Regions from separate parts of the Pokkaliibacter sp. MBI-7 genome, predicted to be linked through region 1. Evidence: predicted binding sites of a transcription regulator. Region 1 holds the regulator's gene; each other region holds the start of a gene.
The links. Region 1 encodes LexA, which represses DNA repair genes until DNA is damaged. Its sites were predicted from a motif close to TACTGTNTANNTANACAGTA; they were not measured.
Positions count from the first base shown of each region.

Region 2: the regulator LexA is predicted to act here: its motif matches at 1,915-1,934, upstream of QCD60_RS25285 (PA0069 family radical SAM protein).
Region 3: the regulator LexA is predicted to act here: its motif matches at 2,769-2,788, upstream of QCD60_RS20245 (S24 family peptidase).

Region 1 covers NZ_JARVTG010000002.1:1,503,765-1,508,714, forward strand. The annotation lists gene dinG (ATP-dependent DNA helicase DinG) at 1-1,414, opposite strand, end outside; gene lexA (transcriptional repressor LexA) at 1,602-2,237, shown strand; gene QCD60_RS26550 (SulA-like leucine-rich domain-containing protein) at 2,241-2,699, shown strand; gene QCD60_RS26555 (hypothetical protein) at 3,012-3,287, opposite strand; gene QCD60_RS26560 (DUF6586 family protein) at 3,427-3,948, opposite strand; gene topA (type I DNA topoisomerase) at 4,169-4,950, opposite strand, start outside.
Region 2 covers NZ_JARVTG010000002.1:1,225,229-1,230,178, reverse strand. The annotation lists gene QCD60_RS25290 (GGDEF domain-containing protein) at 1-768, shown strand, start outside; gene QCD60_RS25285 (PA0069 family radical SAM protein) at 791-1,897, opposite strand; gene QCD60_RS25280 (transporter) at 2,017-2,955, opposite strand; gene QCD60_RS25275 (coniferyl-alcohol dehydrogenase) at 3,080-3,871, opposite strand; gene QCD60_RS25270 (benzaldehyde dehydrogenase) at 3,939-4,950, opposite strand, start outside.
Region 3 covers NZ_JARVTG010000002.1:141,277-146,226, forward strand. The annotation lists gene QCD60_RS20235 (acyltransferase) at 6-1,052, shown strand; gene QCD60_RS20240 (acyltransferase) at 1,101-2,144, shown strand; gene QCD60_RS20245 (S24 family peptidase) at 2,181-2,666, opposite strand; gene QCD60_RS20250 (YbiU family protein) at 2,950-4,188, opposite strand; gene QCD60_RS20255 (LacI family DNA-binding transcriptional regulator) at 4,235-4,950, opposite strand, start outside.

The sequences.
Region 1 (4,950 bases):
CAGCGCCAAAACATCTATTCCACAGCACCTGACGTAAACGCTCTGCCGCCAGTATCGGACTGGAGCATAAATTAGTATCCAATATATCCTGATAGTCGAGCTTCTCTGCCCACCGAGCCAATGGCACAGCGCCTTCTGCATCATGCTCGCTGTAACTCGTGCACAGCGCCCGAGCCTCCTGAATACGCGCAAGCATCTGCCCAATGATAGGGAACCAGGCCTCAGCTTCCTTGGCAGATATATCAGGATATTCCCCACCCATCGCCTGCTGAATGCCGCGACTCAGTTTATCAACGAGACTTTGCAGTGCGCCCCAACCTTGCCGTAACTGATCACATAAGCCACGCAGCTCTTCCGGCACACGCCCCTCAGCAAAACGGTATACATTAGAGCTGTACTCGCTATCATCACCCCACGTAACAGTGCTGCCAATCAATTCATTAAGGTATAGCAAACCCTGCTCAAGGGTTCTCACTTCGGAAGGAATCTGCTCCACAGCCTTGACCATATCGCCTGTCAGTCTTAACTGCGCAGCCATTGATGCCATATTTTTGTTCAGCTGCTTCAACCATCGATCGGTTGAGCGCACAGCCATCGCAAAAGTAAAGTGCCCAAGCGCCTTGTCAGGCAAATGATGGCCTTCATCAAATACATAAATGGTCTTGGCTGGAGCAGGTAAAATGACCCCCCCTCCCAAGGAGAGATCTGCCAGCACCAAGTCATGATTTGCGACGATACAATCTGCGTCCTCAAGCTCCTGTCGGGCACGATAAAATGGACACTGACTAAAAAACTGGCAACGATGGCGAGTGCATTGCTGATGATCAGTCGTGAGCTTACTCCAACTGCTGTCTGGCAACGGGTTGGGTAAATTATCTTTGTCACCGTTCCATTGACCAGATGACCAGACCTGCATCAGACTTTGCCAATCCTCACCCTCTGCATCTTTATTGTTCAGAGCATCCTGTTCAAACAATGCCAACGTCGGGTCGCTTGTCGCTCCTGTCAGACGCTCCAGCTTACTTGGACAGAGATAGCGCCCCCTGCCTTTCGCCAGAGCGTAGGAAAACTGCATACCACCATTAGCTTTCAAGTCCGGCAGATCTTTTTGCGTTATCTGCTCCTGCAGAGCAACTGTTGCAGTAGATACAACAACCTGCTTTTTCCATACTTTTGCCAGCGGCAGGGTAGCAAGCAAGTAGGCGACTGTCTTCCCTGTTCCAGTGCCCGCCTCTATAACGCAAAGGTGCCGACCACCAATGCGGTTATGCTCAGAATCTTGCTCGATCTCTCCAAAAGTACGCGCAATAGTTCCAATCATCTGCCTCTGACCAAGCCTGGGTCGAAGAGATTTTGCCCCTAGATAAGCTCGATAGGCTTGCTGGATAGCCTCTTTATGGCTTTCTTCTAACATGCAACATCTTCCGCAATTCTGACTGGCTCATTCCGCCAGCATTGTATAGGTAATCCCTTTGTATGTCCGTTGCCACCAGTGCTACTACAAGCCAACAGAGCTGGTCAGATTTTCATCTTTTGGATTTACAACATGAGATGACTGTATATAATCACAGATACTGTATAAACAGACAGATAAAATCACAATGATTAAGCTAACGCATCGCCAATCAGAAGTTCTTGAGTGCATTCGCCGGTATATTGAAAGCACTGGCTTTCCTCCAACGCGCGCCGACCTGGCACGAGAGCTTGGCTTCCGTTCTCCTAACGCGGCAGAAGAGCACCTGAAAGCCCTGGCTCGAAAAGGCGCAATCGAAATTATCGCTGGCGCCTCACGCGGCATTCGCATTCCAAGCGATTCAGGCTCTGCCAATGATGAATCCTCAACCGAGGAAGAGACTGGCTTACCTATAGTCGGTCGCGTCGCAGCGGGCAGCCCTATTCTTGCTCAGGAACATATATCTGACCGTTGCCAGGTCCCACCTGATTTCTTTTCCCCCAAAGCAGATTACTTGTTACGCGTTCAAGGTATGAGCATGCGCGATGCTGGAATTCTTGATGGTGATCTACTCGCAGTACATCGCACTCAGGATGTCCGCAATGGGCAGATCGTTGTAGCTCGAATTGGTGATGATGTGACCGTAAAGCGTTTTGAGCGCAATGGACACTCAGTACAACTCATTGCTGAAAACCCAGACTTTTCTCCCATAGAGTTAGACCTCACCACTGAAGAACTGGTGATCGAAGGTTTAGGTGTAGGCGTCATTCGCAGAGGAAATTAAACCATGCTGTCATCCCATACTCGTGCCACTTCAATATTGCAGCTAGACCATATTGCCAACATCCGGACGTTACCACCTACCACAGAATACTCTGGTAATCATAACCAAGCAGGTATAACTGAAGTCGTGGTAAATCAGCAGAGAGATGGCAAAGAACTATGGTTGCTGCCGATGCTGGCACAGCTTAATGTGGATGACCGCTGGTTTACCTGGGTAGCTCCCCCGAATAATCTGGAAAAGGACTGGCTGCTCACAGTCGGTATCGACCTCAACAAATGCATTCTGCTGAAACCATGTCGCGGCCATGACGTCTACAATCTTAGTCGTCGAGCATTGCGCCAAGGAAACTGCCACCTTGTTGTCAACTGGCCGGAAAAGGAAATTTCATCAGCGGAATATGAAGGTTTGGAGCAAGCAGCTCTTGATGGTGACAGCCATTGCATTTTGATTCGCACCCGTTAAATCAGCTAAACACCTGTATAAACGTGTGAATGGCATTTAATGACAACTGAAGACGGTGACTCGGACAGATGGATTCGTTCTGAGCGATGCATGTCACATAACCTAATGAAAAGCATGCCACGTAAGACTCATCAGTAACTTAGACGTTAGCTTGATGATTTATGAGAATAAATAAGTGACGTCTTTAACTAGTTAAAAAGCCTCATATGTTTGGCAGTGGGCTTAGCCAGCATAGAGGCACTATCTAATTCTGCACAGCTCTTCAGCAAACAAGCCACCAAGCCCGTCACAAAGCGCTTAGCCGCTCCGACCTTAATGCAATATGCGAGGCGCTTCCGAATCAACTTCTGCAGACTGCCTTTCCGCTAACTTCTCAGTCAACGCTTGTACGCCTGATGACAACATTCCTCTGGCCATTTCCAGGTATTGCTCACCCAGAAAATCACGCATCTCACTCACTACCTGAAGTTTGATTAGAGGTAAAACCTCATCTTCATCATGAAGCTGCAGCAACATTTCCCCATTTTCCAGCTCAACAATTTCCAATACTTTTGTATTTTCCAGCAAGCTGGCTAACTTCTCACTCACTTATCCAAAACTCCAACATGAAGCTCACCCATTCATTGAGTCTATTAAACGGTGAGACTGAATCTTAGGAAAACCAACGCTCTGTAAGCCGCAACAGCCAGGACCATAACCTCAAGGCTATGAGCAAATACGACCAACCTTACCACTCAGCGAGCTGCTCGCGCCCCTGCTCAACCAACGCCTTCAATGCCTGCAACCATGTTGCTAACTGCTCGTATCTGTACCCGTCTTCAGCGTGATTGGCTGACAGCTGGACGATGTGTATTTCGGAACTGCTGGAAGGCTGATCTGTAGCAGCCTTATCAACCGCACGCCAGCAGCCTTGATATTCAGCAATGAGCATACTTAACCAGCTATCTGACTCACCCAGTAACTGCTGAATATAAGCATACTCTGGCCCTTCATAACCTCGCTGCTCGAGTAAATCATGCAAATCCAAAGCAGATCTTACCTGCTCCGCTGGGAGCTTATAGCCCTGAGCAATCTCCCTCAGAAAGGCATGATAAGCACCGTAGAGATGAAACAAAACGGATTCATGAAATGACTCGATTAAAGCGTGTTTATCCCAACTCGTAGAATTACCAGCCTGGACAAGAGCATCCAGATGCAGACGTGCAAAATATAATTTCTTATTGGTCCTGCTGGCATAGAGCGGGCTCATGATCACGACCTCAACTTATGACGTTAGATGGTAATAGAGAGAGGGAAGCACTAGAAACTTGTCATGAAGAATATAGCGAAACCCTACCAAGGATATTATAAGTAGGCAGTACTAATAAATTGAGGGTCGACCCAGCCTCAACAAAGTCGCCCCATCAACGAGTTTAAAAACTCAAACAGGCATGAACCGAAACCGACATGTTTCCACACCGCAGTTTCAACTAGCCCACTACCCAGTGACCATCCTTATAGTGTGCTTTCCACCCGGTGGCCTTCCCTTCAACTTCTGTCATGACATATTGCTCTTTAGCTTTGCGACTAAAGCGAACCATTGCGGGATTACCATTCGGATCTTTTACAGGTGCATCTAACAGGAAATGGTATTTAGAATCGATTTCATCCTTATGCGGTAGCAACTCGTGGATAAATGGGGCACGAGTTTCTCTATTTTTGGGGAACTGACTGGCCGCCAGGAATAATCCGGTCGCGCCATCACGCAGTACGTAGTGATCATCTACCTTTTGGCAGCGAATCTCAGGCATTGAGACAGGTTCCATCTTGGGGGGCGCAGCTTCACCACTTTTCAGAAGCTTACGAGTGTTACCACAACTCTCGCTGGTACACCCAAAATACTTGCCGAATCGACCCGTTTTTAGCTGCATATCAGCGCCGCACTTATCACACTCGATCAGTGGACCATCGTATCCCTTGAGCTTGAATTGACCTTTTTCGACATCAAATCCAATGCAGTCCGGATTATTACCACACACATGGAGCTTGCGATCAGCATCTATGAGGTAACTCTCCATCGCCGTACCACATAAATGACAACGCTTTTTATTACGCAGCAGACGGGATTCCTCTTCGTCATCCCCTTCTAAGCTGACCACCTCATCACCAGGAACCAAATTGATAGTTCCCTTACAGCGCTCTTTTGGTGGCAGGTTATAGCCTGAGCAGCCCAGAAAAACACCTGTGGTACCTGTCCGAATCATCATTGGAC
Region 2 (4,950 bases), 280 kb from region 1:
GCATGTCTGCTCTATGTCGCAGGTACCGCCTGGCGTGAACGAAAGAGTCTGCATCGCCTGATGACGGCTTTATCGGCTACCAGCAGCCTGCTGGCGCTGCACTGGCTGTTTGCTTTCCCCACCATGGAGGTGCTGCCGGAATGGAAAGTGCTTGGTTTGCTGGTGGGCACGGTACTGATGCTGGCGCAGTATCTGCTGTTGTTGATGGCGGTTCTGCTGGTGTTTCAGCAGCGCTTGCTGGATGCCGAAGAGCGGGCGCTGGAGCTGGCCTTTCATGATCCGCTCACCGGACTGAATAACAAACTCTATATGGGACGGCTGTTTGAGCAGGCGCTGGCGCTGGCGAGCCGTCTCAATCAGCTGCTGGCGGTGATTTACATTGATCTGGATAACTTCAAACCCATCAACGACAGTGCCGGGCACAGTGTGGGCGATGAGGTGCTGAAAATCGTTGCCAGACGTCTTCAGTCTCACACTCGTAGTGCTGACATCTGTGCCCGCATCGGCGGCGATGAATTCATGGTGATTGCGACCCAGCTGGAGGATGAGAGTCAGGCCAGAGTGATTGCGGAGAAACTGCGCAGCTACGTCACCGAGGTCATTCACATTGGCAACCGGAGTTATTATCTGGGCGCCAGCATTGGTATCAGTCTTTACCCTTACCACGGCAGCAGCCTGCCACAGCTGATCCAGAATGCTGATAGCGCCATGTATCAGGCCAAGCGCAACGGCAAGAACGGCTATCAGATCTTTGGCAAGCTGGGCTAGCGCTTTCGCCCCTGTGACGTGATCACCACAAGCTCATTTGTCCCGGTGCCTGAAAGCGGCTGCAGTCCAGTGGCAGGCGGCGCTGATTGAGACCGTAACGCTTACAGGCCAGCCTGAAGCGCTGGGCAATCAGGTCGGCAAACTGACCGGTGCCGCGCATACGTGTGCCAAAGCTGGGATCGTAGTCTTTGCCGTCACGGGTCTGGCGCACCAGGCTCATGATATGGTCGGCGCGCTGCGGGTAGTGCTGTTGCAGCCAGTCCTGAAACAGCGGGCTGACCTCCAGCGGCAGGCGCAGCAGCACATAGTTGGCGCTGGTCGCGCCCGCACCGGCCGCGGTCTGCAGCAGGCGTTCTATCTCCACATCATTCAGCGCCGGGATGATCGGCGCCATCATCACGCCGACGGGCACACCGGCTTTGGCCAGCCGCTCTATGACTCTGAGGCGGGCGGTAACGGTGGCAGCACGGGGTTCAAGAGTGCTGCGCAGCGTATCGTCAAGGCTGGTCAGGCTGATGTACACGGCACACAGCTGCTCGCTGGCCATTTCCTGCAGAATATCCAGATCACGCAGAATCAGTGCACCCTTGGTCACGACCGAGAAGGGTTGCTTGAAGCGTCGACAGACTTCCAGCAGGGAGCGGGTCAGGCGGTACTGGGATTCAATTGGCTGATAGGCATCGGTATTAGCGCCCAGCGCGATAACCTGACACTGGTAACCCGGTTTTTGCAGGGTTACCTCCAGCAGCCGGGCGGCGTTGTGCTTGTAGATCAGCCGGGTTTCAAAATCGAGGCCGGGCGACATATCCCAGTAGGCATGACTGGGGCGGGCAAAGCAGTAGATGCAGCCGTGTTCACAACCGCGATAGGGGTTGAGGCTGACATCGAAAGGAATGTCCGGTGAGGTATTGCGTGACAGAATGCTTTTGCTGGTTTCCTGCCGTACCTCGGTCGCAATGGAGGGCTGATCCTCTGCCGCATCGTGGTACCAGCCATCATCCACCTGTTCCAGTGACTGACCATGAAAACGGTTGTGCGGGTTGTTCAGTGCGCCACGGTGACGCATGGCCTGTTTGTCGCTGTGTAAATGGCTGGCAGGCTGGCGGAAAAACACCTTAGGTTCAGACATCACGGCAGACTCAAAATGGCTGGTTGTATATACAGTATTTTTGTCGGCGCCGTTTTGCAAGAAGGAAATAAAAAGAGCTGCCGAGGGGAAGGCGGCAGCTCGGGTACAGCAACTGAATATCAGAAGTGGTGATTGAAGCGCAGGACAAAGCGATTGCCCTGCGCGCGGTTCTCCGCATCCTGCTCGAAGTAGAGGTTGGCAAACATCGAGTCCTCCTGACCGAGCTTGTAGACCATGCCCGGCCCGATGGCCCAGACCTTCTCGCGCCGGCCTTTTACATCTTCACCGTCCACCTGGGTATCGGTGATCTGTTTCAGCCAGTAGCCATTAAGGCCAACGCTCATGTTGGAGTTAAGCGCATATTCGGTCGTGAAGTTGGCGTGCAGTGCCTGCCCGGCCTGACTGTCATGCTGAGCGCCGAGACTGGTGGAAGGATCATCATTTTTGCCATTCCACAGGTAGAACAGCCGTCCCGAGAATGACCACTTCGGCGTCACCCACAGGGTGGCGGCGTAGTAGGGACTGATGGTCCAGAAGTTATTGCCGGGGTTGATTGTCTTGGCAGGGTCATAGCTGCCCGTCGGCATACCGACATCCAGCTCGATGCGCTGGGAGAACAGCGGGCCGTTCTCACCCATGATGGGGTCAAACTGCAGAAACGCACCGAGGATGGTGTCACCTAATCCGGTCTGACTGTCCAGTGCGGCATGGTTGAGACCGTCGTCGACCCGGGCATCGGCGACCCAGGGTAGCAGCACGGTGACGCCGGGAGAGGCATTGCCCCAGTGCAGATCGGACTGATAGATGACCTGCGTCAGAGGCACAAACAGGTTGATGTCCTGTTTGGGCAGGCCGAGCTTGTTGCCGTCGGCGTCGTTCATCCGCTTGGAGTTGATGGACTGCAGATACTCGATGGCGTACCAGCCCGGGCCGTTGGGGGCCGGAGCGCCATCGTAGAAACTGGTGCCGCCGAGATTGACGGCAGGCAGATCGTAGGCAGAAGCGGCAACAGGCAGCCCTGCCAGGCCAAGGGCCAGCACGATGGAAGTGATACGCATGGGAAAACCTCAATTATTGTTGTTGTCGGGGTGTCATGCAGCGGCGAACGGTCGCAGAGCGTGGAGGGGAGCCAGACCCGGCCAGACCGTATCGTCGCCGTTGTGTTTTGGTTGCGGTTAAGGGTTACAGGTAGCTGGATGCCAGTCCGCCATCGACCGGAATGTTGGCGCCGCAAACCCAGCGGGCGGCATCCGAGCAGAGGAAGGCAATCACGGCCGCCACCTCATCGGCATAGGCGGGGCGTTTCATCCGGTGGGCATCTTTCTGCACCCGCTCCTCGCCCAGCATGGTAACGAAGTCGCCCAGAATCGGAGTGAATACCGGGCCGGGTGCAACACAGTTGAGGCGGACGTTGTGCTGCAGGAACCACGGCGAAGCCTGCTGGGTCGTCCAGACGATCAGCGCTTCCTTAAAGTACTGATAGCAGGTTTCCTGAGGCACGGGGTTGGCATCCAGCCAGGCCTGTCCTTCGGCAAAACTGGCCGTGGCCGCCAGCGCTTTGTGCTGCTCCAGCCGGGCGGGCCATTCCGCCCCCAGTATCGAAGCGATGTTGACAATCGCCGCAGCCGGTGTGAAGCGGGGCAGCAGTGCCTGACACAGATGGCGCAGGCCCAGATAGTTGACCTTACCGACCAGATCCGCAGGCGCGGTGCCCGGCACACCGGCGATATTGCACAGGCCATCAATGCTGGCGGGCAGTGCATCGACCAAAGCGTCGATCTGTGCAGTGCTGCTCAGATCGACCTGAATAAAATCATCCAGTGTCATGGCCGGGGCATTGCGATCCAGACCAATGACCCGCGCACCCTGAAAACGGGCCAGCCGGGCGACTTCGGCACCGATACCAGAGGCGACACCGGTGATGACGAGGGTTTTGTTGTGCAGGTTCATGATGTTGTTCTCTTTATTGTTCATGGACAGTCGTGGGAAAACGTCGGTGCAGGGCGGAGGCGCCGTGATGCAGCCGATGGTGAACAGGTGCTCAGAAGGGGTAGCGGGTCGGCTCACCCTTGATGGTTACCCACTGCCAGTGGGTGTAGTTGTCCCAGTCGGTCGGGCCGCCTACACCGCCGCCGTTGCCTGAGTTGCCGCAGCCGCCGAACGGATTGATACATTCGTCATTGACTGTCTGATCATTGATATGCAGCAGCCCGGTATGCAGTTGCTGGCCGAGGGTAAGGGCGCGATTGATATCGGCAGAGATCACCGCCCCGGCCAGACCGTATTCGGTGTCGTTGGCCAGCATCACGGCCTCTTCGTCACTCTGGAAGGTGACTATAGTGGCGACCGGGCCGAAGATTTCCTCATCAAAACAGCGCATGCCGGGCGTCACGTTGGACAGCACGGTGGGAGAGTAGAACAGCCCGTCGTAGTTGCCGCCTGCTTCCAGCCGGGCACCGGCGGCGATCGAATCCTGCACGATGCTGTGCACCCGTTGCAGCTGACGATGGTTGATCAGAGGCCCCAGCGCCACCTGCCCGGTGGTTGGGTCGCCGACGGGCAGGTGGACGGCTTTTTCCACGATCCTGGCGATCAGCGCCGGAGCCACGTTTTCCTGCACCAGGATGCGACCGGAGGCCATGCAGATCTGGCCCTGATGCATATAAGCGCCCCAGGCCACATTGCTGGCGGCGAGGTCGAGGTCGGCATCATCAAGGATGATCAGCGAGCTTTTTCCCCCCAGCTCCAGCGCGACTTTTTTCAGATTGCGGCCACAGGCTTCTCCGACTTTACGGCCTGCTGCGGTTGAACCGGTAAAGGCTACCATGCCGATTTCAGGGGCATTGCACAGGGCTTCACCCGCTTCGACACCGCCGGGCAGGACCTGATACAAGCCCTTGGGCAGGCCCGCATGGGCAAAGGCCAGTGCCATAATCAGCCCGCCGCTCAGCGGTGTTTGCGGGTCAGGTTTACTCACCACCGCATTGCCGGTAGCCAGTGCAGGCGCGATGGAGCGCAGTGACAGAATCAGCGGGAAGTTGAACGGCGAAATA
Region 3 (4,950 bases), 1.4 Mb from region 1:
TGTGTGTGACAAAACGTATTGTCGAGTTTGATTATCTGCGTGGCATCGCCATCATCTATATCGTCCTGGGGCACTCCATTTCCAATTCCGGGCAGGGATTCCCGCTATGGCTGGAAAACCTGCTGCGTGGTGGTACGGGCGTCTTCGTTTTTGTCTCTGGCTTCTTCTTTCATCGCATTTTCTACCCTCGGTTTGCCTACAAGGACTTCATGCTGAAAAAGCTGCAAAACGTCTTTGTACCCTTTCTGGTGGTGTCGATGGTGGGCTTGCTACTGCAGAGTGGTGAGCTGACATTTATCCATCACAAAACATGGGATGTCGTGCTCGCTGCAGACTGGAAAACCCTGCAGACAGGCTTCGTGCTTTTTCCGCACTGGTACATTCCTTTCATCATGCTGACCTTCGCAGTATCACCCGTGCATAAGTGGTACATCGAGGCCAGGCCCGCCATACAATGGGCGCTGTTTGCTGCCAGTTTTATTGCCTCGGCACTGATCCATCGCGGCGAAGAAAACATCAACGTGATTCACTCGGTGTTTTATTTCACGCCTTTCTATCTGCTGGGCATTCTCTATTCCCAGTATCAGGACAGCTTCTATCGTCACGACAAAGCTATCCAGTGGCTGTGCTGGATCGTGATGATTCTGGCGGTCTATATGCAGACTTACGTGGATGCCCATGTCGGTAACTACCACAAGCCCGCCTTTGAGTGGCGTGGTGTGGACTGGCAGATGGTGCAGAAGATGGCGGCCTGCATTCTGTTGCTTGAGCTGAGCCGCTGGATGGTGGGTAAGCCCGGTGCGGATCACCTGCATTTTCTTGCCCGTATCAGCTTCGCTATTTTCTTCCTGCATCCTATTTTCGCGGTCATTATCGGCACCACCATCTGGTACGCCGGTACTCATTATGGTGTGCATTTGCCGCAGACACTGGGGTGGAGTCTGGGCTTCTCGCTGTTGATGTATCTCTATCTGATGTATTGCACCGTGGCTCTGGTGCTACTGCTGAAACGCTGCCTGGGAGAGCGCAGCCGTTGGGTAATGGGTTGGTAAGATGCCAGCCCTTTGCCATCCATTTTCGTGCTGCATGGAGTGACAGCCGTGAATCATCGTATCCTTGAATTCGACTATCTGCGTGGCATCGCCATCCTCTACATTTTATTAGGCCATTCCATCTACAACTCAAACGAAGGCTTTCCGGTACTGCTGGAGAACCTGCTGCGCGGTGGTACGGGAGTATTTGTCTTCGTTTCTGGCTTCTTTTTCCATCGGGTGTTCTATCGCCAGTTTGAATATCGCTCCTTCATGGTGAAGAAGATTCAGAATGTCTTCGTGCCTTTTCTGGTGATTTCTGCTGTCGCCATTGTGCTGCAAATGAATGAATGGCTGTTCATCCACGGCAATACCTGGGACGAAGCGCTGGAAATTGAATGGAAGATTCTCCGCGATGGCTACGTGCTGTTCCCGCACTGGTATATCCCTTTCATCATGCTGACCTTTTTGTTGTCACCATGGCATAAGGCCTATATCGAGAAGCCTCTGGCGCTGCAGCTTGGGTTGCTGGCACTGAGCAGTGTGGTGGCGGTTTTTCTCCAGCGTGGTGCTGACAACGGGCCGATACAGTCGCTGTTCTATTTCACCCCGTTTTACCTGCTGGGGATCCTGTACTCGCAGTATCAGGACTGGTTTGAGCGCAACAAGAAGCCATTACTGATGCTCTGTGCCGTGCTGGTACTGGTAGCACTATTCATGCAGACCTATGTGTTCTTTCATGTGGGCAACTACCACAATGCGCCGCTGCGTTTCCGTGGTGTGGACTGGCAGTTCATACAGAAAATGGCAATCTGCTTACTGTTGCTGGAGCTGAGCCGCTGGATGGTGGATAAACCGGGTGCAGATCATCTGCACTTTCTCGCCCGTATCAGTTTTGCGCTCTTCTTCCTGCATCCCTTCCTGTCGATGGTGGTGGCTGACGGGCTGCTATTTCTGCATAACGTCTTCGCTTTCGACATCCCGCATAACACCCCCTGGTCCATGGGAATGCTGGTGTTCCTGTTCCTGTTCCTGACGTATGGCACAGTTGGGTTGATTCTGTTACTCAAACGCTGGTTAGGTCATAACAGCCGCTGGGTCATGGGCTGGTAGTGCGCTACCTGACAAGGTGCCATCTGTCTGGGGTGGTTAATTGCGCAGCATCGAACGGATGACATGCGCAACCACCCCGAAAATCTCCAAATCCATACCATCGTTGACGCTGATCGGCAGCTGACGGGAGTTCAGGGGTAACAGGCGAAGCTGAGGTTGTGTCGCCAGCTTGCGTACCATGAATTGCCCGTTCAGACGCACTACCACCAGATCGCCATGGCGTGCCTGCAAGGCGCGATCAACCACCAGAATGTCATTGGGAGCAATGCCCATACCCTGCATAGCCTCGCCACTGGCGCGCAGGAAAAAGGTGGCTGTGGGGTGTTTCACACAGAGTTCATTCAGATCAAGCGGGTGATCAACGCTCTGTCCATCACGTTCTGGCAGGCTGGCGTAACCCTCGGTCACCATGTTTTTGTCTGTCTCACGTTGTGGCTGCGAACCGCTATGGTTGAACAGCAATGACAAGCCCAGGTTCCTGAAGAAACCGCTACGTCCCAGCAAGGTGATCTCATGCATCATGGCTGACCTCATTGAATGTTTAGACAGAAACGACGAATTACTGTGTTGGCTGTGTATTTATACAGTGGTTTGATGGGCGAGAAAAGATGGAAAGGATAAAAACACTGTATGAAAAAACAGTATTTCGGTAAGTTTTTGATTTTGAATGGCAGTAAATATCACTGAAAGGTACTGCAGGAAGGGACTATTGCAGGAAAGGGCTGCACCATGAGGCATCCACAGCCTCATGGTGCATTCAGTGATGTTTTGTATGCAGGCGCCAGAAGCACATCGTGAAGACGTCCTAATAGCCCATTTGCCGTTTGCCCAGTTCTGTCAGGTCGTCAGGCAAGGCTCTGCCAGTGAAGTCCACTTCGTAATTCTCCGGAGCAAAGTCTGGGGAGGATTTACCTGCTTCAAAGGCGGGCCGTTGCAGCGCCAGGAAGTCACGATTCTTCTGGCAGTCGGGAGCGGCGCCTATATAGATCACATTGCTGTAGCCCTGGCTTTTGTTGTGATCTTCGACACCATGAATCACATCCGGGTGCCACCACACGGTATCGCCGGGATAAACCGTTGGGATAGGCACAAAGGCCTGCAGCAACAGCTGATGATACTTTTCCGTAACGGACAGGGCGCGGCCGGCTTTGGCGCCACAGAGCTCATCGTCTGGCACATCATCCTGCAGTGCCCGCAGCAGCATCCAGGCCATGGCATCTGCGATGGGGACGAGGTTCAGTGTGCCATCTCCCGGACCTTGCTGGCTCATGGCCGTCCAGCCCTGATAGGTACGAAACATGCGGCAGACGGCCGGTGAGGGGATCTCCACGGCTTCGGTGCGGTACAGCGAGTCAAACGGCTGGTAGGCTGCCAGATCGCCACCGAATACATGGCGGTAGACCTGGCGGTAGCTGGGTTCGATCCAGCGTTCAATAGTGCCGCCATCGACATGAGGTGACAGACCCAGTGTTTTGTCCCCGGGTTCACGCTGGCGCGCACGATCAGCGTAGCTGCATTCCTGATCAGGATTGAAGACCTGCTGGCCGTCATATTCGAAAGTCCACAGCCGGTTGAGCCAGCGGCGGGTGAGAGCCAGCTGCTCCGACTGACGTGCCATTACCTGTGGTTTGGACCAGTACAGGCCAAAAATTTGCGGGCGGCCGCTGGCTAATGCACTGAAGTAGTTGTCGAGCCCGCGTTTTTCGACTTCCTTGCTGAAATAGTCATTCTCGTTGACGTACTCCATCAACTGACGATTCCACTCATCCACCTGTTCACGCGGGAACACATTGCGCACCACCACGCAGCCGCGGCGGCGAATGCGGGTCTTGAGTTCATCCATGCCTTCCTCCTGCAGGTCGGCAAAGTTCACCACCGGAATGGGGGATTCCCCGCTGGCGACGCAGGCCTGGATGTCCTCTACCTGCTGCTGGATGCGGGCCGTCATGGCGGCAAAGCGTTCTGGCAGGTCACTGATCTGTGCTTTCAGCAGGCGTTTGGCTTCAGCAATTCGAGGGCGGAACTGTTCGGGATCAAGGCTCATGGTGCAGGTCTCCAGAGGCTGATATTGGATTTATTGTGGGCGTCCGTTATTGCGGTAGTTGCAAGTGAGTAAGCACGGGCAGGGGCTCCGGCTGTTCACTGCTTCTGATCAGTTGCAGGATCTGTTCAGCCATGATGCCGCCTGCCTGTTGCAGGTTTTCCTTGAAGCGGATCAAGGGCAGGTTGAGATAGTCGCCGATGCTGGTGAGCTGTTTGATCGCAATATCCACATCGCTGCCAATGATGCGGCCGCGACGTTGCAGCAGGGAGATCACCGGCAAGGCGGCGGTTTCTTCGGGAATGAAAAACGCATCGCAGTCCTGCCAGACGGTATCGGCATAGGCATGAAGCAGTTCCGGCAAGGTGTTCAGATCCACTCCCTCGGCAATCAGCCGCGGCAGACCCGCTTCATGCATGGCACGGCTGTAGCCATCGAGAATATGCCCGCGGTAGGTGTTGCGCGCTGGCGGCAGGATCACCCGGATACGCGTGCGGCCGCGTGCTATCAGTGCCTGAGTGGCCTGATAGGCAAAGGTTTCATTGGCAAAATCACAGTAGCTGTGAGGCGTTACCATTTCGGTGCGACCGTGGGTGACAAAGGGAATGCCCACTTCGCTGAGGTATTTCACCCGCGGATCCTGTGGCTGGGTATGAGTCAGGATCAGACCATCCGCAGCACGACGCTCCACCAGATAGCGCACGGTATCCAGTGGGCTTTCGCCAGGTTGTTCAGGTACCACAATCAGGTGATAGCCGGAGTTGA